Regions from separate parts of the Rhizobium sp. NZLR8 genome, predicted to be linked through region 3. Evidence: predicted binding sites of a transcription regulator. Region 3 holds the regulator's gene; each other region holds the start of a gene.
What was found. The regulator PhoB, encoded in region 3, activates phosphate uptake and scavenging genes when phosphate is short. The targets are predictions, from matches to a motif close to TGTCATNNANCTGTCAT.
Positions count from the first base shown of each region.

Region 1: the regulator PhoB is predicted to act here: its motif matches at 1,354-1,370, upstream of HJB89_RS13495 (NAD-glutamate dehydrogenase).
Region 2: the regulator PhoB is predicted to act here: its motif matches at 5,640-5,656, upstream of HJB89_RS13890 (DUF1868 domain-containing protein).

Region 1 is NZ_JABDVY010000005.1:88,400-96,069, reverse strand. Features, by position in the region: gene HJB89_RS13505 (carbonic anhydrase) at 1-353, opposite strand, end outside; gene pdxY (pyridoxal kinase PdxY) at 425-1,300, opposite strand; gene HJB89_RS13495 (NAD-glutamate dehydrogenase) at 1,576-6,351, shown strand; gene HJB89_RS13490 (MFS transporter) at 6,376-7,670, shown strand, end outside.
Region 2 is NZ_JABDVY010000005.1:178,010-185,679, forward strand. Features, by position in the region: gene HJB89_RS13865 (MFS transporter) at 1-1,131, shown strand, start outside; gene ispG (flavodoxin-dependent (E)-4-hydroxy-3-methylbut-2-enyl-diphosphate synthase) at 1,382-2,632, shown strand; gene hisC (histidinol-phosphate transaminase) at 2,649-3,710, shown strand; gene HJB89_RS13880 (polyprenyl synthetase family protein) at 3,720-4,634, opposite strand; gene mtgA (monofunctional biosynthetic peptidoglycan transglycosylase) at 4,770-5,507, shown strand; gene HJB89_RS13890 (DUF1868 domain-containing protein) at 5,707-6,429, shown strand; gene HJB89_RS13895 (glutathione S-transferase family protein) at 6,443-7,090, shown strand; gene rpmF (50S ribosomal protein L32) at 7,245-7,430, shown strand.
Region 3 is NZ_JABDVY010000009.1:14,350-22,019, forward strand. Features, by position in the region: gene pstC (phosphate ABC transporter permease subunit PstC) at 1-904, shown strand, start outside; gene pstA (phosphate ABC transporter permease PstA) at 901-2,220, shown strand; gene pstB (phosphate ABC transporter ATP-binding protein PstB) at 2,236-3,051, shown strand; gene phoU (phosphate signaling complex protein PhoU) at 3,096-3,809, shown strand; gene phoB (phosphate regulon transcriptional regulator PhoB) at 3,942-4,625, shown strand; gene HJB89_RS19715 (GcrA family cell cycle regulator) at 4,803-5,336, opposite strand; gene HJB89_RS19720 (aspartate aminotransferase family protein) at 5,753-6,952, shown strand; gene argF (ornithine carbamoyltransferase) at 6,990-7,670, shown strand, end outside.

The DNA.
Region 1 (7,670 bases), on a different contig from region 3:
TTCGGATCGAGCGCTGCACGGATTCCGCCGCAGCGGCCATGGCCCATCACGACGATATCCGAGACCTTCAGCGCCTGCACGGCAAATTCGAGCGCGGCCGACGTCGAATGGAAGTGACCGTCCGGCTCGTAAGGCGGCACCATGTTGGCAACGTTGCGAATGACGAAGAGCTCGCCCGGGCCGGCATCGAAGATCAGCTCCGGTGCCGCACGTGAATCCGAACAGGCAATGACCAGCGTATGGGGACTCTGACCGTTTTCGGCAAGCTGCCGATACCTGTCGCGGGCGTCGGCATAACGTCCGCTCATAAAGTTGCGATAGCCGTCCAGAAGAGGATTTGGAAAACGCTGCATGCTTCTGGATTAGCGCGCGCGGAAGACAAGATCAACTGCTGCACTGCAAAATGAACGCATTGGCCGATGTGTCATTTTTTCCGCCGCTGCGCCGGATGCACGAGCCGGCGCATCTGCACCATGGCCATCGGCGTCGAAAGGCTGGAAGCATCGCTTGCCAACATCAATTCGTTGCTGCCGCGCTTGACGGCGCGCGCAAGCACCTCGAAGACGCTGGCGGTGGCAAGCTGAAGCGCTTTTTCGTCCTCGAGGCCGGAAAGCAGGCGCGACAGGAAGACGGCAGCAAGCAGGTCGCCGAGCCCATTCGGCGGATTTTCGACGACGCGGTGCTCGGCAAGAAGCGCGTGACGGCCGGAAAGATAGAGATTGCCGGTACCGCCCGCCATCATCGGCACGGCCGAGGTGACGAGCATGCGCGATGGTCCGAGCGCCAGCGCCGCCTCCATGATCGCGCTGTTGTCTTCAAGCGCTGCCCCCGAAAGCCATGCGAGTTCGTAGCGGTTCGGCGTCGCCAGCGAGGCGAGCGGGATGAGATGATCGCGAATAGCCTCTGCGGTCGCTTCCGGCACGTAGAGGCCGCCGAGATCGCCCATGACGGGATCGCAGACATAAAGCAGTTCCTGATTATCTTGCCGGAGCGCAGCGATCAGCCGGGCGACGGAACGCGCCTGGGCGGCATTGCCGAAATAGCCCGAAAGCACCGCCCTGACTTCGCCGATCCAGGGCGCGCGGATTAGATCGTCGATCGCCGCGTCGAAATCCGCTTCCGCAAATGTCAGCCGCGTCGAGCGGCCGTGGCCGGGATGCCAGGGAAGCACGATGGTCGGCAGCGCCCAGACAGGATGACCGAGCGTCTCCAGTGCAAAGACCGCCGCCCGGTTGCCGACCGAGCCGCGCACCACATGACTGGAGATGACAATGACTGCGCCCGCTGCATTTTCCGACATGATACCGAGGTCCGAATGATGATCGCGTTTTGATGATCTTTTTGACGGCGCGCTGTCAACCATTCTTCACGTGGGCATGGAAATGTAGGCGAAACGAAAACTAAAAAGAGGCTTCCCCGTTCGTTTTGGCCAGGAAAGCGAAAAAATCCCTCTTCATTTCCTATTTTGAGGGTCAAAAAAGCATCAAGACAATCGTTCGGGCCTCCATTTTAGAGATTTTTTCGAAGAATCTTCTGTTAGCTTGCAGAAAATCAGTCCATTGCGGGAGGCGATCCATGGCTGCCAGAAACAATCCGAAACGGGAAAAGCAGATCGAAAGCGCACGCAAGATCGCCAAGGCGACGGGCGAGGCGCATCTCGATCCGGAAATACTCTTCGGCCGGGCCAGCAATGACGATCTCGAACTCTATACGCCTGAGATGCTGGCGCTCTCCGCCGTGCATTCGGCAAAGGAACTTGCCGCCTGGAATGGCAAGGCGCCTCGTGTCGGCATCGACACCATTGCCGATGTGACGCCAGATGGCATTGCCGTTTCGGTGCTATCGGTCACCGACCGGAACATGCCTTTTCTGTTTGAATCGGTCATGGGTGAAGTGACGAGCACCTATCGCGACCTGTTCATGGCCGTGCATCCCATCCTGATCATGGAAAAAGGTAAGGCGCCGGCGATTTATTCCGCCGATCATCCGAGCGACCCGGCCAACCGCGTCAGCCATATCCAGCTCCACATTGCGCCGCTCAACTTCGCCCAGGCCGCAGATCTCGTCAAACGTGTCGAAACCGTGCTCGAGCAGGTCCGCCTGTCGGTGTCCGACTGGAAGCCGATGCTTTCCAAGATCGACGGGGTGATCGCCGAGCTCTCAGCCAACGGCACCACCCGGAAGAAGGCTGATCGCGATGAGGCAATCGCCTTCCTGACATGGCTGCGCGATGAGAATTTCACTTTCCTCGGGATGCGTGAATATGTCTATTCCGGCAAAGGTTCCGATGCCAGGGTCGAACGCGACAAGGGTGCTGGCCTCGGCATGCTCTCCAACCCGGATGTGCTGGTGTTGCGCACCGGCAAGGACGCCGTGACGACGACGCCTGAGATCCTGGCCTTCCTCGACGGCCCCGATTTCCTCATCGTCACCAAGGCAAATGTGAAATCGATCGTCCATCGCCGGGCCTATATGGATTATGTCGGCGTCAAACGTTTCGACGCTGCGGGCAACGTCACCGGCGAACTGCGCATCGTCGGGCTCTTCACTTCGACGGCCTATACGTCGCTCGCCTCTGAAATCCCGCTGCTGCGTTCCAAGATCGAAAAGGTGAAGGAGCATTTCGGCTTCGACCCGATGAGCCATTCCGGCCGCATGCTCGACAACACGCTGGAATCTTATCCGCGCGACGACCTTTTCCAGATCGACACCACGTTGCTTGCAAATTTTGCCGAACAGATCAATGACTTGGCCGACCGTCCGCGCGTGCGTGTCCTGCCGCGCATCGACCATTTCGACCGCTTCGTCTCGGTGATCATCTACGTGCCGCGCGAGGAATACGACTCGATCGTCCGCGAGCGGATCGGCACCTATCTGAAGACTGTCTATGACGGTCGTGTCTCCGCCTATTATCCGGCTTTCCCGGAAGGCGGCGTGGCGCGCGTGCATTTCATCATCGGCCGCTCCGGCGGCAAGACGCCGCGTATTCCGCAGGCAAAGCTCGAGCAGGTGATCCGCGAAATCACCGCCCGTTGGGACGACCGTTTCGAGGCGCTGGCCGGGGCCAAGGCGCCGAAGATATCGGTCGACCAGGCCTTCCAGGATTCCTTCACTCCGGAGGAAACCGTTGCCGACCTCGCCGATATCGGCGCCTGCGCCGCTGGCGAGCCGCTTCGCATCCAGTTCTACCATCGTCCGGAAGAACGGGGCCGCATCCTCTCGCTGAAAATCTTCCACGCCGGCGGCCAGCTGGCGCTGTCGCGCCGCGTACCGCTTCTGGAAAATCTCGGCTTCAATGTCGTCAGCGAACGCACCTTCGACATTGGGGTGCCGGCCGCCGATGGAGAAACGAAACTCGTCGTGCTGCACGATATGGAGCTCGAGGCCCGCAATGGTGGCGACATAGACCTGCAGCGCTACGGCGCTGCCCTCGAAGAAGCCTTCGTCGCCGCCTTCGCCGGCACGATCGACAATGACAGCTTCAATCGGCTGATCCTTTCGGCCGGGCTTTCAGCGCGCGAGACGAACGTGCTGCGCGCCTATGCACGTTATCTCCGCCAGGCCGGCATTGCCTATTCGCAGGATTACATCGCAACCACGCTCGACAAATATCCTGCTGTCGCCGCCGCCATCTTCCGGCTGTTCCACGACACGCTCGATACCACGCTTTCCGAGAAGGCCCGCCTCAAGAAGCTTGCCGACCTGCACCAGGCGATCGAGGCCGAGCTTGCCGACGTGCCGAGTCTTGACGACGACCGTATCCTGCGCCGTTACGTCAATATCGTCGATGCGACGCTTCGCACCAATTATTTCCAGAAGAATCCAGACGGCTCCCCAAAGTCGATGCTGGCCTTCAAGCTTGATCCGCACCTGGTCGACGGCCTGCCGCAGCCGAAACCCTTCCGCGAAATGTTCGTCTATGGCGTCGAAGTCGAAGGCGTGCACCTGCGCTTTGGCAAGGTGGCGCGCGGTGGCCTGCGCTGGTCGGATCGTGCCGAGGATTATCGCACCGAGGTGCTCGGCCTCGTCAAGGCCCAGCAGGTGAAGAACGCGGTCATCGTGCCGGTCGGCGCCAAGGGCGGCTTCTATCCGAAGAAGCTCCCCATCGGCGGCAGCCGCGACGAGATCTTCAATGCCGGCCGCGAGGCTTACAAGACCTATATCCGCACGCTGCTGTCGATCACCGATAATATATCGAGCGCCGAGATTGTGGCGCCGAAGGACACCGTTCGGCTCGATGGTGACGATCCCTATTTCGTCGTCGCCGCCGACAAGGGCACCGCAACCTTCTCCGATACCGCCAATGCGCTGGCCCAAGAAGCCGGCTTCTGGCTGGACGATGCCTTCGCCTCCGGCGGCTCGGCCGGTTACGACCACAAGAAGATGGGCATCACTGCCCGCGGCGCCTGGGAAACCGTCAAGCGCCATTTCCGCGAAATGGACATCGACATCCAGACGACGCCCTTCACCGTTGCCGGCGTCGGCGACATGTCCGGCGACGTCTTCGGCAATGGCATGCTGCTCTCTCCGAAGATCCGCCTCATATCCGCCTTCGACCACCGCGACATCATCATCGATCCCGATCCCGATATGGAAAAGACGCTGGCCGAGCGCCAGCGTCTCTTCGACCTGCCGCGGTCAAGCTGGCAGGATTTCGACAAAACCGTGCTCTCCAAAGGTGCGATGATCATCTCCCGCGCGGCGAAATCGGTCACTCTGACCCCGGAAGCGGTTGCCGCGATCGGCCTCGACAAGGCCGTGGCGACGCCCTTCGAAATCATCACGGCGATCTTGAAGAGCCCGGTCGACCTGCTCTGGTTCGGCGGCATCGGCACCTATGTGAAAGCGGCGCCCGAAACCGACGCCGAAGTTGGCGACCGCGCCAACGACCCGATCCGCGTCACGGCGGCCGAAGTGCGCGCCAAGGTGATCGGCGAGGGCGCAAACCTCGGTGTCACCCAGAAGGGCCGCATCGCCTATGGTCTCAAGGGCGGGCGCTGCAATTCCGACGCCATCGACAACTCGGCCGGCGTCAACACCTCGGACGTCGAGGTCAACATCAAGATCGCGCTGGCAGCCGCCATGCATAACGGGCGCATGACGCGGGCAAAACGCGACCAGCTTCTGTCCTCGATGACCAGCGAAGTGGCGATCCTGGTGCTACGCAACAACTACCTGCAGTCGCTGGCGATCTCGCTGACGGAACGCAAGGGCACGGCAAACGGTCTCGAACTCGGCCGTTTCATGAGCGTGCTCGAGGCCGCCGGCCAGCTGAACCGCAAGGTCGAGACTTTGCCGGACGAGCAGAGCCTTGCTGAACGCTATGCCGCCGGCAAGCCGCTGACGCGGCCGGAAATCGGCGTGTTGGTATCCTACGCCAAGATCGTGCTCTTCGATGCGCTGGCCGCCAGCGATCTGCCGGACGATCCCTATTTTACCGCGACGCTTTTGAATTATTTCCCGGTCAAGATGCAGAAGTCGAATGCCGGCGATATCGCCGGCCACCGGCTGAAGCGCGAAATTGTCGCGACCGTGCTTGCCAACGAGGCGATCAACCGCGGCGGGCCGAGCTTCACCGTCGCCATGATGGACGCGACGGCGGCCTCGGCACCGGAGGTGGTGCGCGCGGCGATCGTTGCCCGCGACGGTTTCGACCTGAACAGGCTCTGGGCCGAAACGGATGCGCTCGACGGCCGGATATCGGGCGAGATGCAGAACCGCATCTACGAGGAAATAAGCCATAGCTTTACCGTCTTGACACGCCTGCTCTTGAAGACCGGCATGACCAAGGCCGATATGGCGGAGGTGATTAGCCGGCTCCAGGCTGCCTTGAAGAAGCTGAGGCCTGCCTTTGCCGAACAATCGGCCGGCGATGCCGCCGCCCGGCAGGCGGAGTATAGTCAGGCAGGCGTGCCCGAAAAACTCGCAGCCGAGATCGCCAATCTCCAAAGTTTTGCGCTGGTGCCGGAGATCATGCAGATTGCCGAGCGCACCGGCGAGACCTTAGTGCGGGCCGCCGAAAACTACTTCGCAGTGTCGCAGACTTTCCGCATTGCCCGGCTGCTGGCAGCGGGCGGGCGGATCCTCACTTCCGACCATTACGAGAACCTGGCGCTTGCCCGCAGCATCGACCAGATCGCCAGCGCAAGACGCGACATCGTCATCTCGGCCCTGTCCGATCACGGCAAGGAGAAGCTTCCGGTTCAGGCTTGGCATGCGCAGGATCGTATCCGCATCAACCGCATCGTCGAAGAGCTTTCGAGCCTCAGCGACAGCGGCGATCCTAACCTTGCGCGTATTACCGTTGCTGCAGGTATCCTGACCGATCTTGCGCGCGACCGGGTGAGGTGAGACAGTCCGCTGAAAAAGGAGCGGATGTTGAATCGCATTGACTGGACAGGAACGCAGCCCCCGAAGGCCACGGAGAAGGGCATCTGGGGGTGGATGTTCTTCGATTGGGCAGCCCAGCCCTTCTTTACCGTGGTCACTACCTTCATCTTCGGACCCTATTTCGTTTCCCGCCTGACCGATGACCCCGTTTCCGCGCAGACGACGTGGAGCAACATGGCGACGATCTCATCGGTGATCATCGCCCTGCTCTCGCCCATTCTCGGCTCGATCGCCGACCAGTCAGGCGCACGCAAACCCTGGATCGGCTTCTTTGCGATCATCAAGATCGCCAGCCTTTTCTGCCTGTGGTTCGCAGCCCCCGGCTCGGCTGTTATTTATCCCGCGATTTTCATGATCCTCGCCTCGATCTCGGCCGAGTTTTCGATCGTCTTCAACGATTCGATGATGCCGCGCCTGGTCGCCAAGCACGAGGTCGGCAAGCTCTCCAACACCGCCTGGGGGCTTGGTTATCTCGGCGGCATCATCGTGCTCATCGCCGTCGTCACGTTGCTGGCGGCAAGCCCCGAGACCGGCAAGACCATCCTAGGCCTCGATCCGCTATTTGGTCTCGATCCTCGGACCGGAGAGGATGCACGCATCACCGGGCCGATCTCGGCCGTCTGGTATCTGATCTTCATCCTGCCGATGTTCTTCTTCACGCCGGATGTCGGCAGGGGTCTTCCCTTCGGCACCGCCGTCCGTTCGGGCCTGCGAGAGCTGAGAAACACGCTTGGTGAACTGAAGGAGCGCCGCGGCATCCTCAAATTCCTCATCGCCCGGATGATCTACCAGGACGGCGTCAACGGGCTGCTGATCCTCGGCGGCATCTTCGCGGCCGGCATGTTCGGCTGGGCAACGATCGAGATCGGCATCTACGGCATCATCCTCAACGTCGTCGCGATTTTCGGCTGCCTGATTGCCGGGCGTATCGACAAGAGTGTCGGGTCGAAGGTGACCGTCGTCATCAGCCTCACCATGCTGCTCCTCGCCACCATCGGCATCATCTCGACAGGGCCGGGTTATACCCTGTTCGGACTGATGCCGCTGCCGACGGCGGATTCCGGCGGCCTCTTCGGCACTGCGGCGGAAAAGGCCTATATCCTCTATGGTCTGTTGATCGGGTTTGCCTTCGGGCCGGTGCAGGCCTCCTCGCGCTCCTATCTCGCCCGTAGCGTCAGCCCGGAGGAAGCCGGTCGCTATTTCGGCATCTACGCGCTTTCGGGGCGCGCCACGAGTTTCATGGCGACGCTGCTCTTCTCGCTGGTCACCTATATGAGTGG
Region 2 (7,670 bases), on a different contig from region 3:
GCGGTTTCCCTGCTTTTTCTGATGAACGGCTTCGTCGTCGGCTGCTGGGCGCCGAAGATCCCGGATTTTGCCGAGCGCCTGGCGCTCTCCAAGTTCGAACTTGGGCTGATGATCCTGGTCTTCGGCGTCGGCTCGCTGGTGATGATGCCGATCGCCGGGGCGCAGATTGCCAAACACGGCTCGCGTGTCGTCGTTCAGGTCCTGGCTGTCTGCGTGCTGCCATTGCTGCTGGCATTGACGCTGGCGCCAAATGTCGTCACCGCGGCAATTTCGCTCTTCCTGTTCGGCGGCTTCATCGGTGCCATGGATGTGGCGATGAACGCCAATGCGGTGTCGGTGGAGAAATCCATGCGCCGCTCCATCATGTCGTCCTGCCACGCTTTCTGGAGCCTTGGCGGGCTGATCGGCTCAGGCCTCGGCGGCATCGCGATCTCCAAGCTCGGCATTCTCGGTCATGCCGAACTGGCGACGGTGCTGGCGGCGATCTTCCTGGCTATCTCCTGGCCTATGATCCTTGCTGATCCGCCGCATCCCGACACAAGGAAGGAAAAGACAAGACTGCCGATGGTGCCGCTGCCGTGGCTGCTCGGTTTGATGGCCTTGTTCAGCATGGTGCCGGAAGGCGCGGTACTGGACTGGGGTGCGCTCTATCTCCGGCAGGAAATGGATGCATCCGTGGCGCTTTCCGGCCTTGGTTTCGCAGCCTTTTCGGCGACGATGGCGATTATGCGCTTTGCCGGCGACCTGGTGCGCGACCGCCTGGGCGGCGTCAAGACGCTGCGGATCTGCACCTTGTTTGCCATCGTCGGCATGCTGTTTGCAGGCCTGGCACCCAACGCCGAGATCGCCATTCTGGGCTTTGCCTTTTGCGGCATCGGCATTTCCAACATGGTGCCGATCGCTTTCTCGGCGGCGGGCAACATTCCCGGCCTCAAGCCCGGCATCGGCATCTCTGTCGTGACCACCATGGGCTATTCCGGCATGCTGGTTGCGCCGTCCTTGATCGGCTTCGTCGCCGAGCATATCGGTTTCGCCATCGTTTTCATGGCGCTGCCGGTGCTGCTCCTTGTTGTTCTCCTGCTTTCTAACCTGGCCCATTATGCCGATGGAGTCTCCGGAAGCGGCCACTAGACCAGAATGATTTTAGGTCGGGACGGCCTAAAATCTGAATCCTGTTCTGAGCCGCCTCCCAACAAAAGTGATATCAGGGGCGGTTGACAAGAAAGCGGTCATGATCCACCTGAAAGACACTGTTTCTAAAGCGCGTCGCAATCTCTCGGATTCGCTTCTTGCGCTTTAGGTTCTTATTTTTACGCATGTCGTTATCGCAAAACCGCTGCACACTTTTGCGCGACATGCTTTAGGGGTGCAAAAACTCTTCATGTCCTCAGCCGCCGATTTTGATCCGAAACCGCGCCGCGCTTCTATTGCCGTCGATGTCGGCGGCATCATCGTCGGCGGCGGGGCGCCGGTCGTCGTGCAATCGATGACGAACACCGATACGGCCGATATCGATTCGACCGTTGCCCAGGTCGCTGCCCTCCACCGGGCGGGCTCGGAACTGGTGCGCATCACCGTCGACCGTGACGAGAGTGCGGCCGCCGTGCCGAAGATCCGCGAGCGGCTGTTGCGGCTTGGCATGGACGTGCCGTTGATCGGCGACTTCCATTATATCGGCCACAAACTGCTTGCCGATCATCCTGATTGTGCCGAGGCGCTGGCGAAATACCGCATCAACCCCGGCAATGTCGGCTTCAAGGACAAGAAGGACAAGCAATTCGCCGAGATCATCGAGATGGCGATCCGCTACGACAAGCCGGTGCGCATCGGCGTCAACTGGGGCTCGCTCGATCAGGATCTCTTGACGGCGCTGATGGACAGGAATGCCGAAGCCGGTTCGCCGCTTTCGGCCCGGCAGGTGACGCGCGAGGCGATCGTACAATCGGCGCTGCTTTCGGCAGCCCTTGCCGAAGAGATCGGCCTGCCCCGCAACCGCATCATCCTGTCGGCCAAGGTCAGCCAGGTCCAGGACCTGATTGCCGTCAATTCCATGCTCGCCGAACGCTCCAATCATGCTTTGCATCTCGGTCTGACCGAGGCCGGCATGGGCACCAAGGGTATCGTCGCCTCGTCGGCGGCGATGGGCTTCGTACTGCAGCACGGCATCGGCGATACGATCCGCGTGTCGCTGACGCCGGAGCCGAACGGCGACCGCACGCGGGAAGTCCAGGTGGCGCAGGAGATCCTGCAGGTCATGGGCTTCCGCCAGTTCATTCCTGTCGTTGCCGCCTGTCCCGGCTGTGGACGCACGACGTCGACGGTGTTCCAGGAGCTTGCCCAGAACATCCAGAACGACATCCGCAAGAACATGCCGATCTGGCGCGAGAAATATCCTGGCGTCGAGGCGCTGAACGTCGCCGTCATGGGCTGCATCGTCAACGGTCCCGGCGAAAGCAAACATGCCGATATCGGCATTTCGCTTCCGGGCACCGGCGAGACGCCAGCGGCGCCCGTCTTCATCGACGGCCGGAAGGCTCTGACGCTGCGTGGCCCCCATATCGCTGCCGATTTCGAGGCGCTTGTCGTCGACTATATCGAGAAGCGTTTCGGTCAGCGGACGGCGGCGGAATGAGCGACCGCAAGTTCGGATGAGCCGGTACTGGTCGCCAATCGTCAGCAAGCTGCAGCCCTACGTCGCGGGGGAGCAGCCCCGTATTCCCGGACTGGTCAAGCTCAACACCAATGAAAATCCCTATGGGCCGTCTCCAACGGCGCTCGAGGCGATCCGGCAAGCTGCGGACGATCGTCTGCGGCTCTATCCGGACCCCGCCGCCACGGAATTGCGCCAGACGATCGCCGCCCGTCACGGTTTGACGGCGGAAGAAGTCTTCGTCGGCAACGGTTCCGACGAGGTTCTCGCCCACGCGTTTCAGGCGCTGTTGAAACACGAGCGGCCGCTTCTCTATCCAGATGTGACCTACAGCTTCTATCCGACCTATAGCCTGCTATACGGCGTCGAGACGGTCGAAGTGTCTGTCGATGACAGGTTTCAGATCCGGCTGGCAGATTACGACAGGCCGTGCGGTGCGATCATCATCGCCAATCCGAACGCGCCGACCGGCATCGGCCTGCCGCTTGCCGACATAGAGGCGCTTATCGCCGCCCATCCGGATGCGGTCGTCGTGATAGACGAGGCCTATATCGATTTCGGCGGTGACAGCGCTATCCCGCTCATTTGCAAATATCCCAATCTGCTTGTCGTTCAGACCTTGTCCAAATCGCGCTCGCTTGCGGGTCTGCGCGTCGGCTTTGCGCTGGGGCAGCGGGAACTGATCGAGGCGCTGGAGCGCGTCAAGGACAGCTTCAATTCCTATCCGCTCGATCGCCTGGCGCAGGTTGCCGCGACGGCGGCAATCAAGGACGAGGCGTGGTTCGAGACATGCCGAAAGATGCTCATTGCCAGCCGGGACGGTCTCGTCCGGGAACTCGAAGCGCTGGATTTCGAAGTGCTGCCGTCTCAAGCAAATTTCGTTTTTGCAAAGCATGAGAGCCAGTCGGGTGCAGCGCTTCAAGCGGCTCTGCGGGAGCGTGGTGTTCTCGTCCGGCATTTCGCCAAACCGCGTATTTCGGAGTTTCTGCGCATCAGCATCGGCACGGACGAGGAATGCGCGCGCCTGGTTTCGGCTTTCAAGGAAATATTGTCGGCGTGATCCGACGATTCAGCTCTTCCGGTCGGCGATGAAATGCGCGGTGGCGATGAGGGTCGAGGCGCGGGCACCGTAGGGGGCAAGCAGTGTCTCGGCATCGCGGACATGCTGATGGAGTTGGGCTTCGGCCCATTCCATGCCGCGTAGCGCTACAAGCGTTCCCTTGCCGCGGGCTGCATCTTTGCCGGTCGCCTTGCCCATGGTTGCAGTGTCCGAGGTCAGGTCGAGGATGTCGTCAGCCAGTTGGAATGCAAGTCCGATCTTTTCGCCGAAGGCGCGCAGGCGGCGGCGATCTTCCGGCGGGCTGGCCGAGATGAGGGCGCCGGCTTCGCAGGCAAAGCGGATCAGCGCGCCTGTTTTCATCGCCTGCAGGCGGATGATGCCGGCCTCGTCAGGCGCTTGTCTTTCTGCCGCGAGATCGAGCGCCTGGCCACCGGCCATGCCGCCGAGACCGGCGGCGCGAGCAAGAGCCAGTACCAGCGATGCCTTGCTCGTTTCGGGAAGGGCTGTTTCCGGCGTGGCGATAATGTCGAAGGCGTAGGTCAGCAGGCTGTCACCTGCGAGGATCGCGGTGGCTTCGTCGAATTTTTTGTGTACCGTCGGTTTGCCGCGGCGGAGATCATCATCGTCCATGGCCGGCAGGTCGTCATGCACGAGCGAATAGCAGTGAACGCATTCGAGTGCAGCGCCGACGCGAAGCGCCGCCGCGGCGTCACCGCCGAGAAGGGCGGCACTTTCGACGACGAGAAATGGGCGCAGTCGCTTGCCACCGTTCAACACGGCATAATGCATGGCGTCGCGCAGCGTCTCAGGTCTGACGATTTCATCGGAGAGAGGGCTCGGTGACAGCAATGCGTCGAGCAACGCCTCGATCTCGCGGGCGTTGTTCCTCAGCCTCGTTTCGAAAGTGTCCCGGTTCGCGTCCATGGGCGCTGTTTGGCATGAGCGCCCCGGGGCTTGCAACGGAATTGTCGATGGCGCAGCAAGATTTGCCACGCACTCTGGCATAAGCTCCGTACAGGCGCTATGACAACGACAGGGGCGAAATCGGACTGGGGAACATTGGATATAGCGCCGGAGAGAGAGGACAGCGTCGACATGCCGGCTCGTCGGCAATGGTTCGGAGACCGGCGTCTATTGAAACGCATTGTTCTTTCCGTGCTGATCGTGCTGATCCTTCCCTATGCCCTGATCTTTTTCTATCTGCTGCCGTTCATTCACCCGGTCTCGACGTTGATGCTGCGCGATCTCGTGCTGCTGCGCGGTTACGATAGGCAATGGGTGTCGCTTGATGACGTCGCCCCGGCTCTGGTGCAGTCGGTGATGATGTCAGAGGACGGGCAATATTGCTTTCACGGCGGCGTCGACTGGGCGGAAATGCGGATGCTGGTCGGGGATACGCTGAAAGGTCAGGCGACGCGCGGCGGCAGCACCATCCCGATGCAGACGGCTAAGAACCTCTTTCTCTGGAACGGCCGCTCCTTCGTGCGCAAGGCGATGGAGCTTCCGCTCGCTGTCTCCACGGATTTCGTCCTGTCGAAACGGCGGCTGATGGAAATCTATCTGAACATCGCCGAATGGGGTCCCGGCATTTACGGCATCGAGGCTGCGGCCCAGCATCATTTCAAGGTGCCGGCGTCGAAACTGACGCGACGCCAGGCATCGCTGCTTGCCGTTTCATTGCCGAACCCGATCGACCGCAATGCCGGCAAACCAGGACGAGGCCTTCGTCGGCTTGCCGGCGTGATCGAGAGGCGCGCACAGGGCTCGGCCGATTACATCAAGTGCATCTATAGGTGAGATCGGAGCTTATGGTTACAGCGCCGCGCGTCCTTCAGACGCGTACAAGGGCGCTTTAAAGCCTTGAATTGCTGCATAAGATTGTCCTTGAATCGATCACGCTTTAAGGAATTATGCAGGAGAAGGACCAAACGTCATCTGACATTCTTGGTTCTGCCATATGGGCGAATGCAGTCCAACTGGAGCCCCTGAGTCGCCCATGACCATTACGACGCTTTCGCAAGAGCTTCTCTGTTACTCGAAGACACGCAATCCGAACCCGCCTGCGCACCTCGGCAGCCGCTATCGCAAGGTCGGCGGTTTTCTGCCGGAAGCCGGCAATACCATCGTCTGCCATCTCGACACGGGCTCGCAGACGCAGGCGGCGTTGATCGAGGCGCGTGAGAGATATCTGGCGATGCCCGAAGCGTCACAGTTCCTGTTCACGCCGATCTCCAGCCTTCACATGACGCTGTTCGAAGGCATCATCGAGACCAGGCGCCGGCAGGATTGCTGGCCGGGCGATCTCCCTCTCGAGACGCCGATAGACGACATGACGGAACTGCTGGCTGCCAGGCTTGAGGGTTTTTCGATGGCCGAGCCCTTCAAGGTGGAGATCGTCGAAGCTCGCCCGTCGGGCCTGCTCGTCGACGGGGTGACGGAGAACGACCGCAAGGTCATGCGCGCCTGGCGCAACGCGTTTGCTGATCTTCTGGGCTACCGCCAGCCGAACCAGGAGGACTACAAGTTCCACGTGACCTTCGCCTATGCGATCGAACGGCTGGAGGATGAAGCCTTGCCGCGCTGGCAGGCAATGCTCGACGAGGTCGCCGACGATATCCGCCGCAAGGCCCCTGTTTTAGAACTGGCACCGCCGGCATTCTGCGTGTTCGAAGACATGAACCATTTCCACGAATTGCTGATTTTCGATTTCGACGCCTGAACGGGAGAGGCCCATGGCTAGACCGACGCTCTACATCGCCAACAAGAATTATTCCTCCTGGTCGTTCCGACCCTGGATGGCGCTGACGGGCGTCGGCATCGATTTCGAGGAGGTGCTGATCCCTTTCGACGACGCGGGCGGCAATCCGAATATCAAGGCGGTCTCTCCGACCGGGCGCGTGCCGCTTCTGCAGCATGGCGCATTGAAGGTCTGGGAATCGCTGGCGATCATCGAATATGCCGCCGAGCTTTATCCGGACGCCGGTCTTCTGCCCGCGGATCGTGCCCAGCGGGCGCTCGCCCGTTCGGTTTCGATGGAAATGCTCTCAAGCTTCCGGGCTCTGCGCGGCGCCTGCCCGATGAATATCCGCCGGCCGAAGGCCAGGATCGCGCTGCCGGATGGGGTCGAGGCCGACATCAGCCGCATCGAGACGATCTGGCGGGATCTGTTGCAGCAATCCGGCGGGCCGTTTCTCTTCGGCGCGTTCGGGGCCGCGGATGCGATGTTTGCGCCTGTCGTCAACCGGTTCGAGATCTATGACCTGGTCAGCGGGGACGACACGCTGGCCTATATGGCGACCATGAAGGCGCATCCGGCCTGGCGCAAATGGGAAGAGGCAGCCCGCGCCGAGGCTTGGATCGTGCCGGAAGACGAAGTCTGATACGGAATCATCGGCTTCGCAAAAAATACGCATGGGGACTGGTCAAGGCCACCCCTTGCATGTATAAGCGCGCGAAATTCCGAAATCGCGACATGTCCGTTTCGGCCGCCGGTGTGGCCGTGGGAATGTTTTGCCCGCAAGTGGAGTAAGAGAAATGGCTGTACCGAAGAGAAAAACAAGCCCGTCCAAGCGCGGTATGCGCCGTTCGGCAGACGCCCTTAAGGCTCCGACCTACGTCGAAGACAAGAACTCCGGCGAACTGCGCCGCCCGCACCATATCGACCTGAAGACCGGCATGTATCGCGGCCGCCAGGTTCTGACGCCGAAGGAAAGCGCATAATTTCCGATCCGGCTTGTCCGATCGAAGTTGCAAGGCCGGCCTCAAGCCGGCCTTTTGCTTTTCGGCGATATGATATTTGCAATGACTTGCAGTGTGGCAGCGGTTTGCGGCAGTATTCTTCCAGCCCGCTACAGCGCCGTGCGTCTTTTCAGGCGCGCAAAGGACGCTGTAGCACTTTGAATCGACGCAATATGCTTTGCGAAAATCGAATCTGATTTGCGCAAAGCATATTGCGCTGGG
Region 3 (7,670 bases):
CTGGGGCCTGCTACTCGCCTCTTCGATTGCTATCCTGACGACGATCGGCATCGTATTCTCGATGCTGTCGGAAGCCGCCCGCTTCTTTGCCGCCGTTCCCGCCGCCGATTTCTTCTTCGGCACCGTCTGGGACCCGCGTTTTGCCGGCGCCGGCAGCTCGTCCTTCGGTCAGTTCGGCCTTATCCCGCTGCTGCTCGGCACGCTCTATATCGGCATGGTCGCCATGCTGGTTGCCGTACCGGTCGGCCTGTTTGCCGCGATCTACATGGCCGAATACGCCTCGCCGAAGCTGCGCGGGATCGCTAAGCCGCTGCTCGAAGTGCTCGCCGGCATTCCGACGATCGTTTACGGCTTCTTTGCGCTCGTCACCGTCGGCCCGTTCCTGCGCGATTTCTCGGCTCAGATCAGCGGCCTGCTCTCCGGCAACTACACCAACTTCATTCAGGCGCAGAGCGTTCTGACCGCCGGCATCGTCATGGGCATCATGCTGATCCCCTACGTCTCCTCGCTGTCGGACGATATCATCACCGCCGTGCCGCGGACGCTGCGTGACGGTTCGCTCGGTCTTGGCGCCACACGCTCCGAAACCATCAAGAAAGTGGTCTTGCCCGCAGCCCTTCCCGGCATCGTCGGCGCCTTGCTGATGACCGCCTCGCGCGCCATCGGTGAAACTATGATCGTTGTGCTGGCCGCCGGTGTCGCCGCCCGCATCCAGATCAACCCCTTCGAGCCGATGACGACGGTGACCGTCAAGATCGTCAATCAGCTCACCGGCGACCTCGAGTTCACCTCGCCGCAGACGCTGGTTGCCTTCGCCCTTGGCATCACGCTGTTCTGCATCACGCTTTGCCTCAATATCTACGCGCTCTACATCGTGCGCAAATACCGGGAGCAGTACGAATGACGGATATTGTTTCTCCCGCCGGGATAACCGTTTCCAAGGCGCCCACGCGCCGCGATATCGGCATCAAGCGCCGCTACGCCGCCGAACGCCGGTTCCAGGCCTATGGCATCGCCGCCATCTCCTTCGGCCTCATCTTCCTGTTCATCCTGCTGTGGACGGTGATCGGCAAAGGCTACACCGCCTTTCAGCAGACGGCGATCACCCTGCCGATCGAATTTTCCGAGAAGACGATCGACCCCAGCAATAAGCGTGCGACCGATGCTTCGGTGCTGATCGCCGCCAACTACCCGGTTCTCCTGCGCGACGCGATCGTCAAGCAGCTGAACGTCAATGCCGCAAGCCGTCCCGACGTGCGCGATGCATCCGCCATGCTCTCCAAGGGTGCGCCGGTCCAACTGCGCGACATGGTCGTCGCCGACCCGTCGATCATCGGCAAGACGGTCAATGTCACCGTGCTCGCCGACGCCAATGTCGACAGCGCCAACAAGGGCCAGATCGACCTGTCGGTCGATGAGAAGAACCGCAAGGTCAACGACAAGCAGGTTGGCTGGATGAACGAGCTGAAGGCGAGCGGCGCTCTCCACAAGCAGTTCAACACCGGCCTCTTCGTCAACGGCAATTCCAGCCGTCCGGAGGCCGCAGGCCTTGGCGTCGCCCTCATCGGCTCGCTCTACCTGATGCTGATCGTGCTGGTGCTCGCTCTGCCGATCGGCGTTGCCGCCTCGATCTATCTCGAGGAGTTTGCGCCGAAGAACAAGCTGACCGATCTGATCGAGGTCAACATCAACAACCTCGCCGCCGTGCCCTCGATCGTCTACGGTCTGCTCGGCCTTTCCGTCTTCATCAACTTCGTCGGCCTGCCGCGTTCGGCTTCGCTGGTTGGCGGCCTGGTGCTGACGTTGATGACCCTGCCGACGATCATCATTGCGACGCGCGCCGCACTGCGCGCCGTGCCGCCGTCGATCCGCGCTGCAGCCCTCGGCCTCGGCGCCTCGAAGATGCAGATGGTGTTCCACCATGTTCTGCCGCTCGCCATGCCCGGCATCCTCACCGGCACGATCATCGGCCTGGCGCATGCGCTCGGCGAAACCGCGCCGCTGCTGCTGATCGGCATGGTCGCCTTCGTCGCCAACGCGCCGACGACGCCGCTCGATCCCTCGACGGCTCTGCCCGTGCAGGTCTATATGTGGGCCAACGAGGCCGAACGTGCCTTCGTCGAGCGGACTTCGGGTGCCATCATCGTCCTGCTCCTGTTCCTGATCGTCATGAACATGGGCGCCATCCTCTTGCGTCGTCGCTTCGAGCGCCGCTGGTAAACGGAGTTACACATCATGAACATGTTGACGGAAGCTGCAGTTGAAAAAGCGCTGGATCAGAAGATGAGCAACGTCCCTTATAAGATGATCGGCAAGGATGTCTCGGTTTACTATGGCGAGAAGCGCGCGCTTTTCGATGTGAACCTGAACATCCGCGAAAACACCGTAACCGCGCTGATCGGCCCGTCCGGCTGCGGCAAGTCGACCTTCCTGCGGAGCCTAAACCGCATGAACGACACGATCGACGGCTGCCGGGTCACCGGCAAGATCACGCTTGATACCGACGATATCTATGATCCCGATATCGACGTCGTCGAACTTCGCGCCCGCGTCGGCATGGTCTTCCAGAAGCCGAACCCGTTCCCGAAGACGATCTATGAAAACGTCTCCTACGGCCCGCGCATCCATGGCCTTGCCAAGTCGAAGGCCGATCTCGACCAGATCGTCGAGACCAGCCTGCAGCGTGCCGGCCTCTGGAACGAGGTCAAGGACCGCGTGCATGAATCCGGCACCGGCCTGTCCGGCGGTCAGCAGCAGCGCCTCTGCATTGCCCGCGCCGTCGCCGTCAGCCCTGAAGTCATCCTGATGGACGAGCCCTGCTCGGCGCTCGACCCGATCGCCACCGCCAAGGTCGAGGAACTGATCCACGAACTGCGCGAGAACTACACGATCGTCATCGTCACCCACTCCATGCAGCAGGCCGCGCGCGTCTCGCAGCGCACCGCCATGTTCCACCTCGGCAATCTCGTCGAGGAGAACGACACCGACAAGATGTTCACCAATCCCGACGATCCGCGCACCCAGGACTACATCATGGGTCGCTTCGGTTGATTTTGGCGACACCAAGCCTTCCCGTTATTCGAGGATAAAGCCCCATGGCATCGACACATATTTTTTCTGCCTATGATGATGATCTGAAGTTCCTGTCCAGGCGGATTTCCGAAATGGGCGGCCTGGCCGAGCAGATGGTCAGCGAGGCCGTCCGGGCGCTCGTCAACGGCGATACCGCGCTGGCGCAGAAGGTCATCTCCGACGATGTGATCCTCGATCACGCCGAGCGAGAAATCGGCGACAAGGCGATCGTTACCATCGCCCGCCGTCAACCGATGGCCTCGGACCTGCGCGAAATCATGGGTTCGATCCGCATCGCCGCCGATCTCGAACGCGTCGGCGACCTCGGCAAGAACACCGCCAAGCGCGTCATCGCCGTGCAGAGCACCGGCGTTCCGCGCAAGCTCGCCCGCGGTCTCGAGCATCTGTCCGAGCTGGCGCTCGTCCAGCTCAAGGAAGTGCTCGACGTCTACACGACGCGCTCCGCCGACAAGGCCAATGCGATCCGTGAACGCGACAACGAGATCGACGCGATGTACACCTCGCTGTTCCGCGAGCTGCTGACCTACATGATGGAAGATCCGCGCAACATCACCAGCTGCACGCATCTGCTCTTCTGCGCCAAGAACATCGAGCGCATCGGCGACCACGCCACCAACATCGCCGAGACGATCTACTACATGGCGACCGGCGCACAGCCGGAAGGTGACCGTCCGAAAGACGACAGCGCCAACACCGTCGGCGCGGTCACGGAATAAAGCCCATACTAGCCGTTGCGTGCGCGCCCATCCGGGCGCGCAAAGAGGTCGCAGCCACCTTTCTGAATTTGCGCAGGATGCATTGCTTAAATCACCCCGGTTTAAGGAACATGCGCGAGGAGACCGACAGGCATGATCCCGAGAGTTGCAGTTGTTGAAGACGAGGAAGCCTTGAGCGTGCTTCTTCGCTACAATCTCGAAGCGGAAGGCTTCGAGGTCGATACTATCCTTCGTGGCGACGAAGCCGAAATCAGGCTTCAGGAGCGCACGCCCGACCTGCTCATCCTCGATTGGATGCTGCCCGGCGTCTCCGGCATCGAACTCTGCCGGCGCCTGCGCATGCGGCCGGAAACCGAACGTCTGCCGATCATCATGCTGACGGCGCGCGGCGAAGAGAGCGAGCGCGTCCGCGGACTGTCGACCGGGGCCGACGATTACGTCGTCAAGCCGTTCTCGACCCCGGAGCTCGTTGCCCGCGTCAAGGCGATGCTACGCCGCGCCCGTCCCGAGGTGCTGTCGACGGTGCTGAAATGCGGCGATATCGAACTCGACCGCGAAACCCATCGCGTCCATCGCAAAAGCCGCGAAGTCCGCCTCGGCCCCACCGAATTCCGCCTGCTGGAATTCCTGATGTCGTCGCCGAGCCGGGTCTTCTCCCGCTCGCAGCTTCTCGACGGCGTCTGGGGCCACGATATCTATGTCGACGAACGCACCGTCGACGTCCATGTCGGCCGCCTGCGCAAGGCGCTGAACTTCTCCAACATGCAAGACGTCATCCGCACCGTCCGCGGCGCCGGCTATTCGATGGAAGCCTGAGGGGTTTCCGATAAAGTCGAGCAAGCTCTGCCCCTCACCCTAACCCGACCGGGGTCGAGCCACTCGTCTCGACCCCGGTCGGTGCCGGCAGGCGGATGAGGGGCAGCCACACCCAACGTTCTCACATAAAAAAACGGGCCTTCCAGCCCGTTTTTGCATGTCGACAATGTCACCCGTTCAGCTCGCCCGCGCTGCCGCCCGGCGGCGTTCGTTGACGGGCTGGTAGGCGAGTTTCTGGTGATAGCCGCAATAGGGTGAATTGTCGGGGGACTCGCAGCCGCAGAAGTGGAAGTCATCCTTCAGCGGATCGCCGACCGGCCACTTGCAAGTGCGTTCGGTCAGTTCCGTCAGGCCGAGGCGGCGGGAGATCGGCACGACCACGTTGCCTTTCGGCACGTATTCCATTTCCTCGACCGTTTCGATCTCGATCTCTTCCTTCAGCATCGTTGCGCCCTGCTGGCGGGTAACGGTGCGGGTGGTGATCCGAGAGGCGAAGTTCGGCGCGCGCGGCGCCGATGTATTGCGTTTCGGCGTTCGGGCCGTGGCGGCCGTGCCGCCGGCCTTGGCGCGGCCCGGAAGGCTCAGGCGGTGCACCTTGCCGATTACAGCGTTTCTGCTGACACCGCCAAGTTGCGCCGCGATCTGGCTGGCGCTCAGTCCTTCGGCCCAAAGCTTCTTGAGTTTCTCGACCCGCTCGTCTGTCCAGTTCATGCCCTGTCTCCACCTTCTGCGTTGGTGATGGCAGAATCCCTCACCGTTGCCTCGGAAGCTCCGAAACAAGAAACGCTTGATCAATTTTGGTGACTAGTTCCGCCGCATGCAGTCTAGTAATTGAACTTTAACCTAGTGTGAGCGTGACTCCGTGACAAGAGTCGCATGAATCCGGATGAATCGAATTCGGAGTTTTCCCCAACTTGCTGCCCCAGCGTGTCATTTCTGCAATAAAGCCTGTTGAAGGTCGAAAACACCGCTGTACAACCTTGCTGCATGCGCTAAGGGCGCAGTTTTGTTGACATTGCAGCGCGAAAAGGAAATAGTACCGCTGGCCGCCGCAAGGCGGCATTTTTGATTTTTCGGGCCTGGTTTCCTTAGCCGGAGTCGTTGCCCGGCAACCAGGAGATCGCGCCATGGCTGAAGCCGCGCCGCTTTATGACACCTACTCTCGTGCCCCGCTGCGGTTCGAGCGAGGCGAGGGCGTGTGGCTGATCACCGAAGGCGGCGAGCGTTATCTCGATTTCGGCGCCGGCGTCGCCGTCACCTCGGTCGGCCACAGCAACCCGCATGTGGTCGGCGCGCTGAAGGAGCAGGCCGACAAAGTCTGGCACCTCTCCAACATCTATGAGATCCCCGGCCAGGAGCGCCTGGCGAAACGCCTGACGGACGTCACCTTCGCCGACAAGGTGTTCTTCACCAATTCGGGCGCCGAGGCGCTGGAATGCGCGATCAAGACGGCGCGCCGCTACCAGTTTTCCAACGGCCATCCCGAGCGCTTCCACATCATCACCTTCGAAGGCGCCTTCCACGGCCGCACGCTGGCGACGATCGCCGCCGGCGGCCAGGAAAAATATCTCGAAGGTTTCGGCCCCAAGGCGCCCGGCTTCGATCAGGTGGCTTTCGGCGATATCGAAGCGGTCAGCGCCGCGATCACCGACGCCACGGCGGCAATCCTCATCGAGCCGGTGCAGGGCGAGGGCGGTGTGCGTCCTGCCACCACCGAGTTCATGAAGGCGTTACGCCGGCTCTGCGACGACAACGGCCTGCTGCTGATCCTCGACGAGGTCCAGACCGGCGTCGGCCGCACCGGCAGGCTCTTTGCCCATGAATGGTCGGGCGTCACACCCGACATCATGGCGGTCGCCAAAGGCATCGGCGGCGGTTTCCCGCTCGGCGCCTGCCTTGCCACCTCAGAAGCCGCTTCCGGCATGAAGGCCGGCACCCACGGCTCGACCTATGGCGGCAATCCGCTCGCCATGGCTGTCGGCAGCGCCGTGCTCGACATCATCCTCGCCGACGGCTTCCTCCAGCAGGTGCGCGACGTAGCGCTTGTCTTCCGCCAGGGGCTGGCCTCGTTGAAGGACCGTTATCCCGATGTGATCGAGGATATCAGAGGCGAGGGGCTTCTGCTCGGCATCAAGGCGGCCGTTCCCTCAGCCGAACTGCTGCAGGCGATCCGGGCGGCGCATCTGCTCGGCGTGCCCGCCGGCGACAACGTCATCCGCCTTCTTCCGCCCCTCGTCGTCACCGCCGAGGAAGCCCGCGAGGGCCTTGCCCGCATCGAGCGCGCCGCCGAGAGCATCCGCGCCGCCAAGGTCAAGAAGACAGCTTGAAGAGATTGCCGCCTTCGGGCGCAGCACAGGTAAGAACATGGCTCCTAAACATTTCCTCGATCTTTCGGCGGTCACATCAGCCGATCTTAGAACCATCATGAACGATGCGCTCGCCCGCAAGCAGGCCTTCAAGGCCGGCAAGGGCGACAAGCCGCTCGCCGGCAAGATGCTGGCGATGATCTTCGAGAAGCCGTCGACGCGCACCCGCGTCTCCTTCGACGTCGGCATGCGCCAGCTCGGCGGCGAAACGCTGTTTCTCTCCGGCACCGAAATGCAGCTCGGCCGCGCCGAGACGATCGGCGATACCGCCAAGGTGCTGTCGCGTTATGTCGATGCGATCATGATCCGCACAACCGAACATTCGCGGCTGGTGGAGCTTGCCGAACATGCGACCGTGCCTGTGATCAATGCGCTGACGGATGACACCCATCCCTGCCAGATCATGGCCGATGTCATGACCTTCGAAGAGCATCGCGGCCCGATCAAGGGCAAGACCATCGCCTGGACCGGTGACGGCAACAATGTGCTGCATTCGCTGGTCGAAGGCGCCGCCCGCTTCGGCTACCGCATGAACATGGCCGTGCCCCTTGGTTCGGAGCCTAAGGATCACTATCTGAACTGGGCCCGCAATGAGGGCGCCGAAATCATGCTCTGCCATGATGCCGACCGTGCGGTCGAAGGCGTCGATTGCGTGGTGACCGATACCTGGGTCTCCATG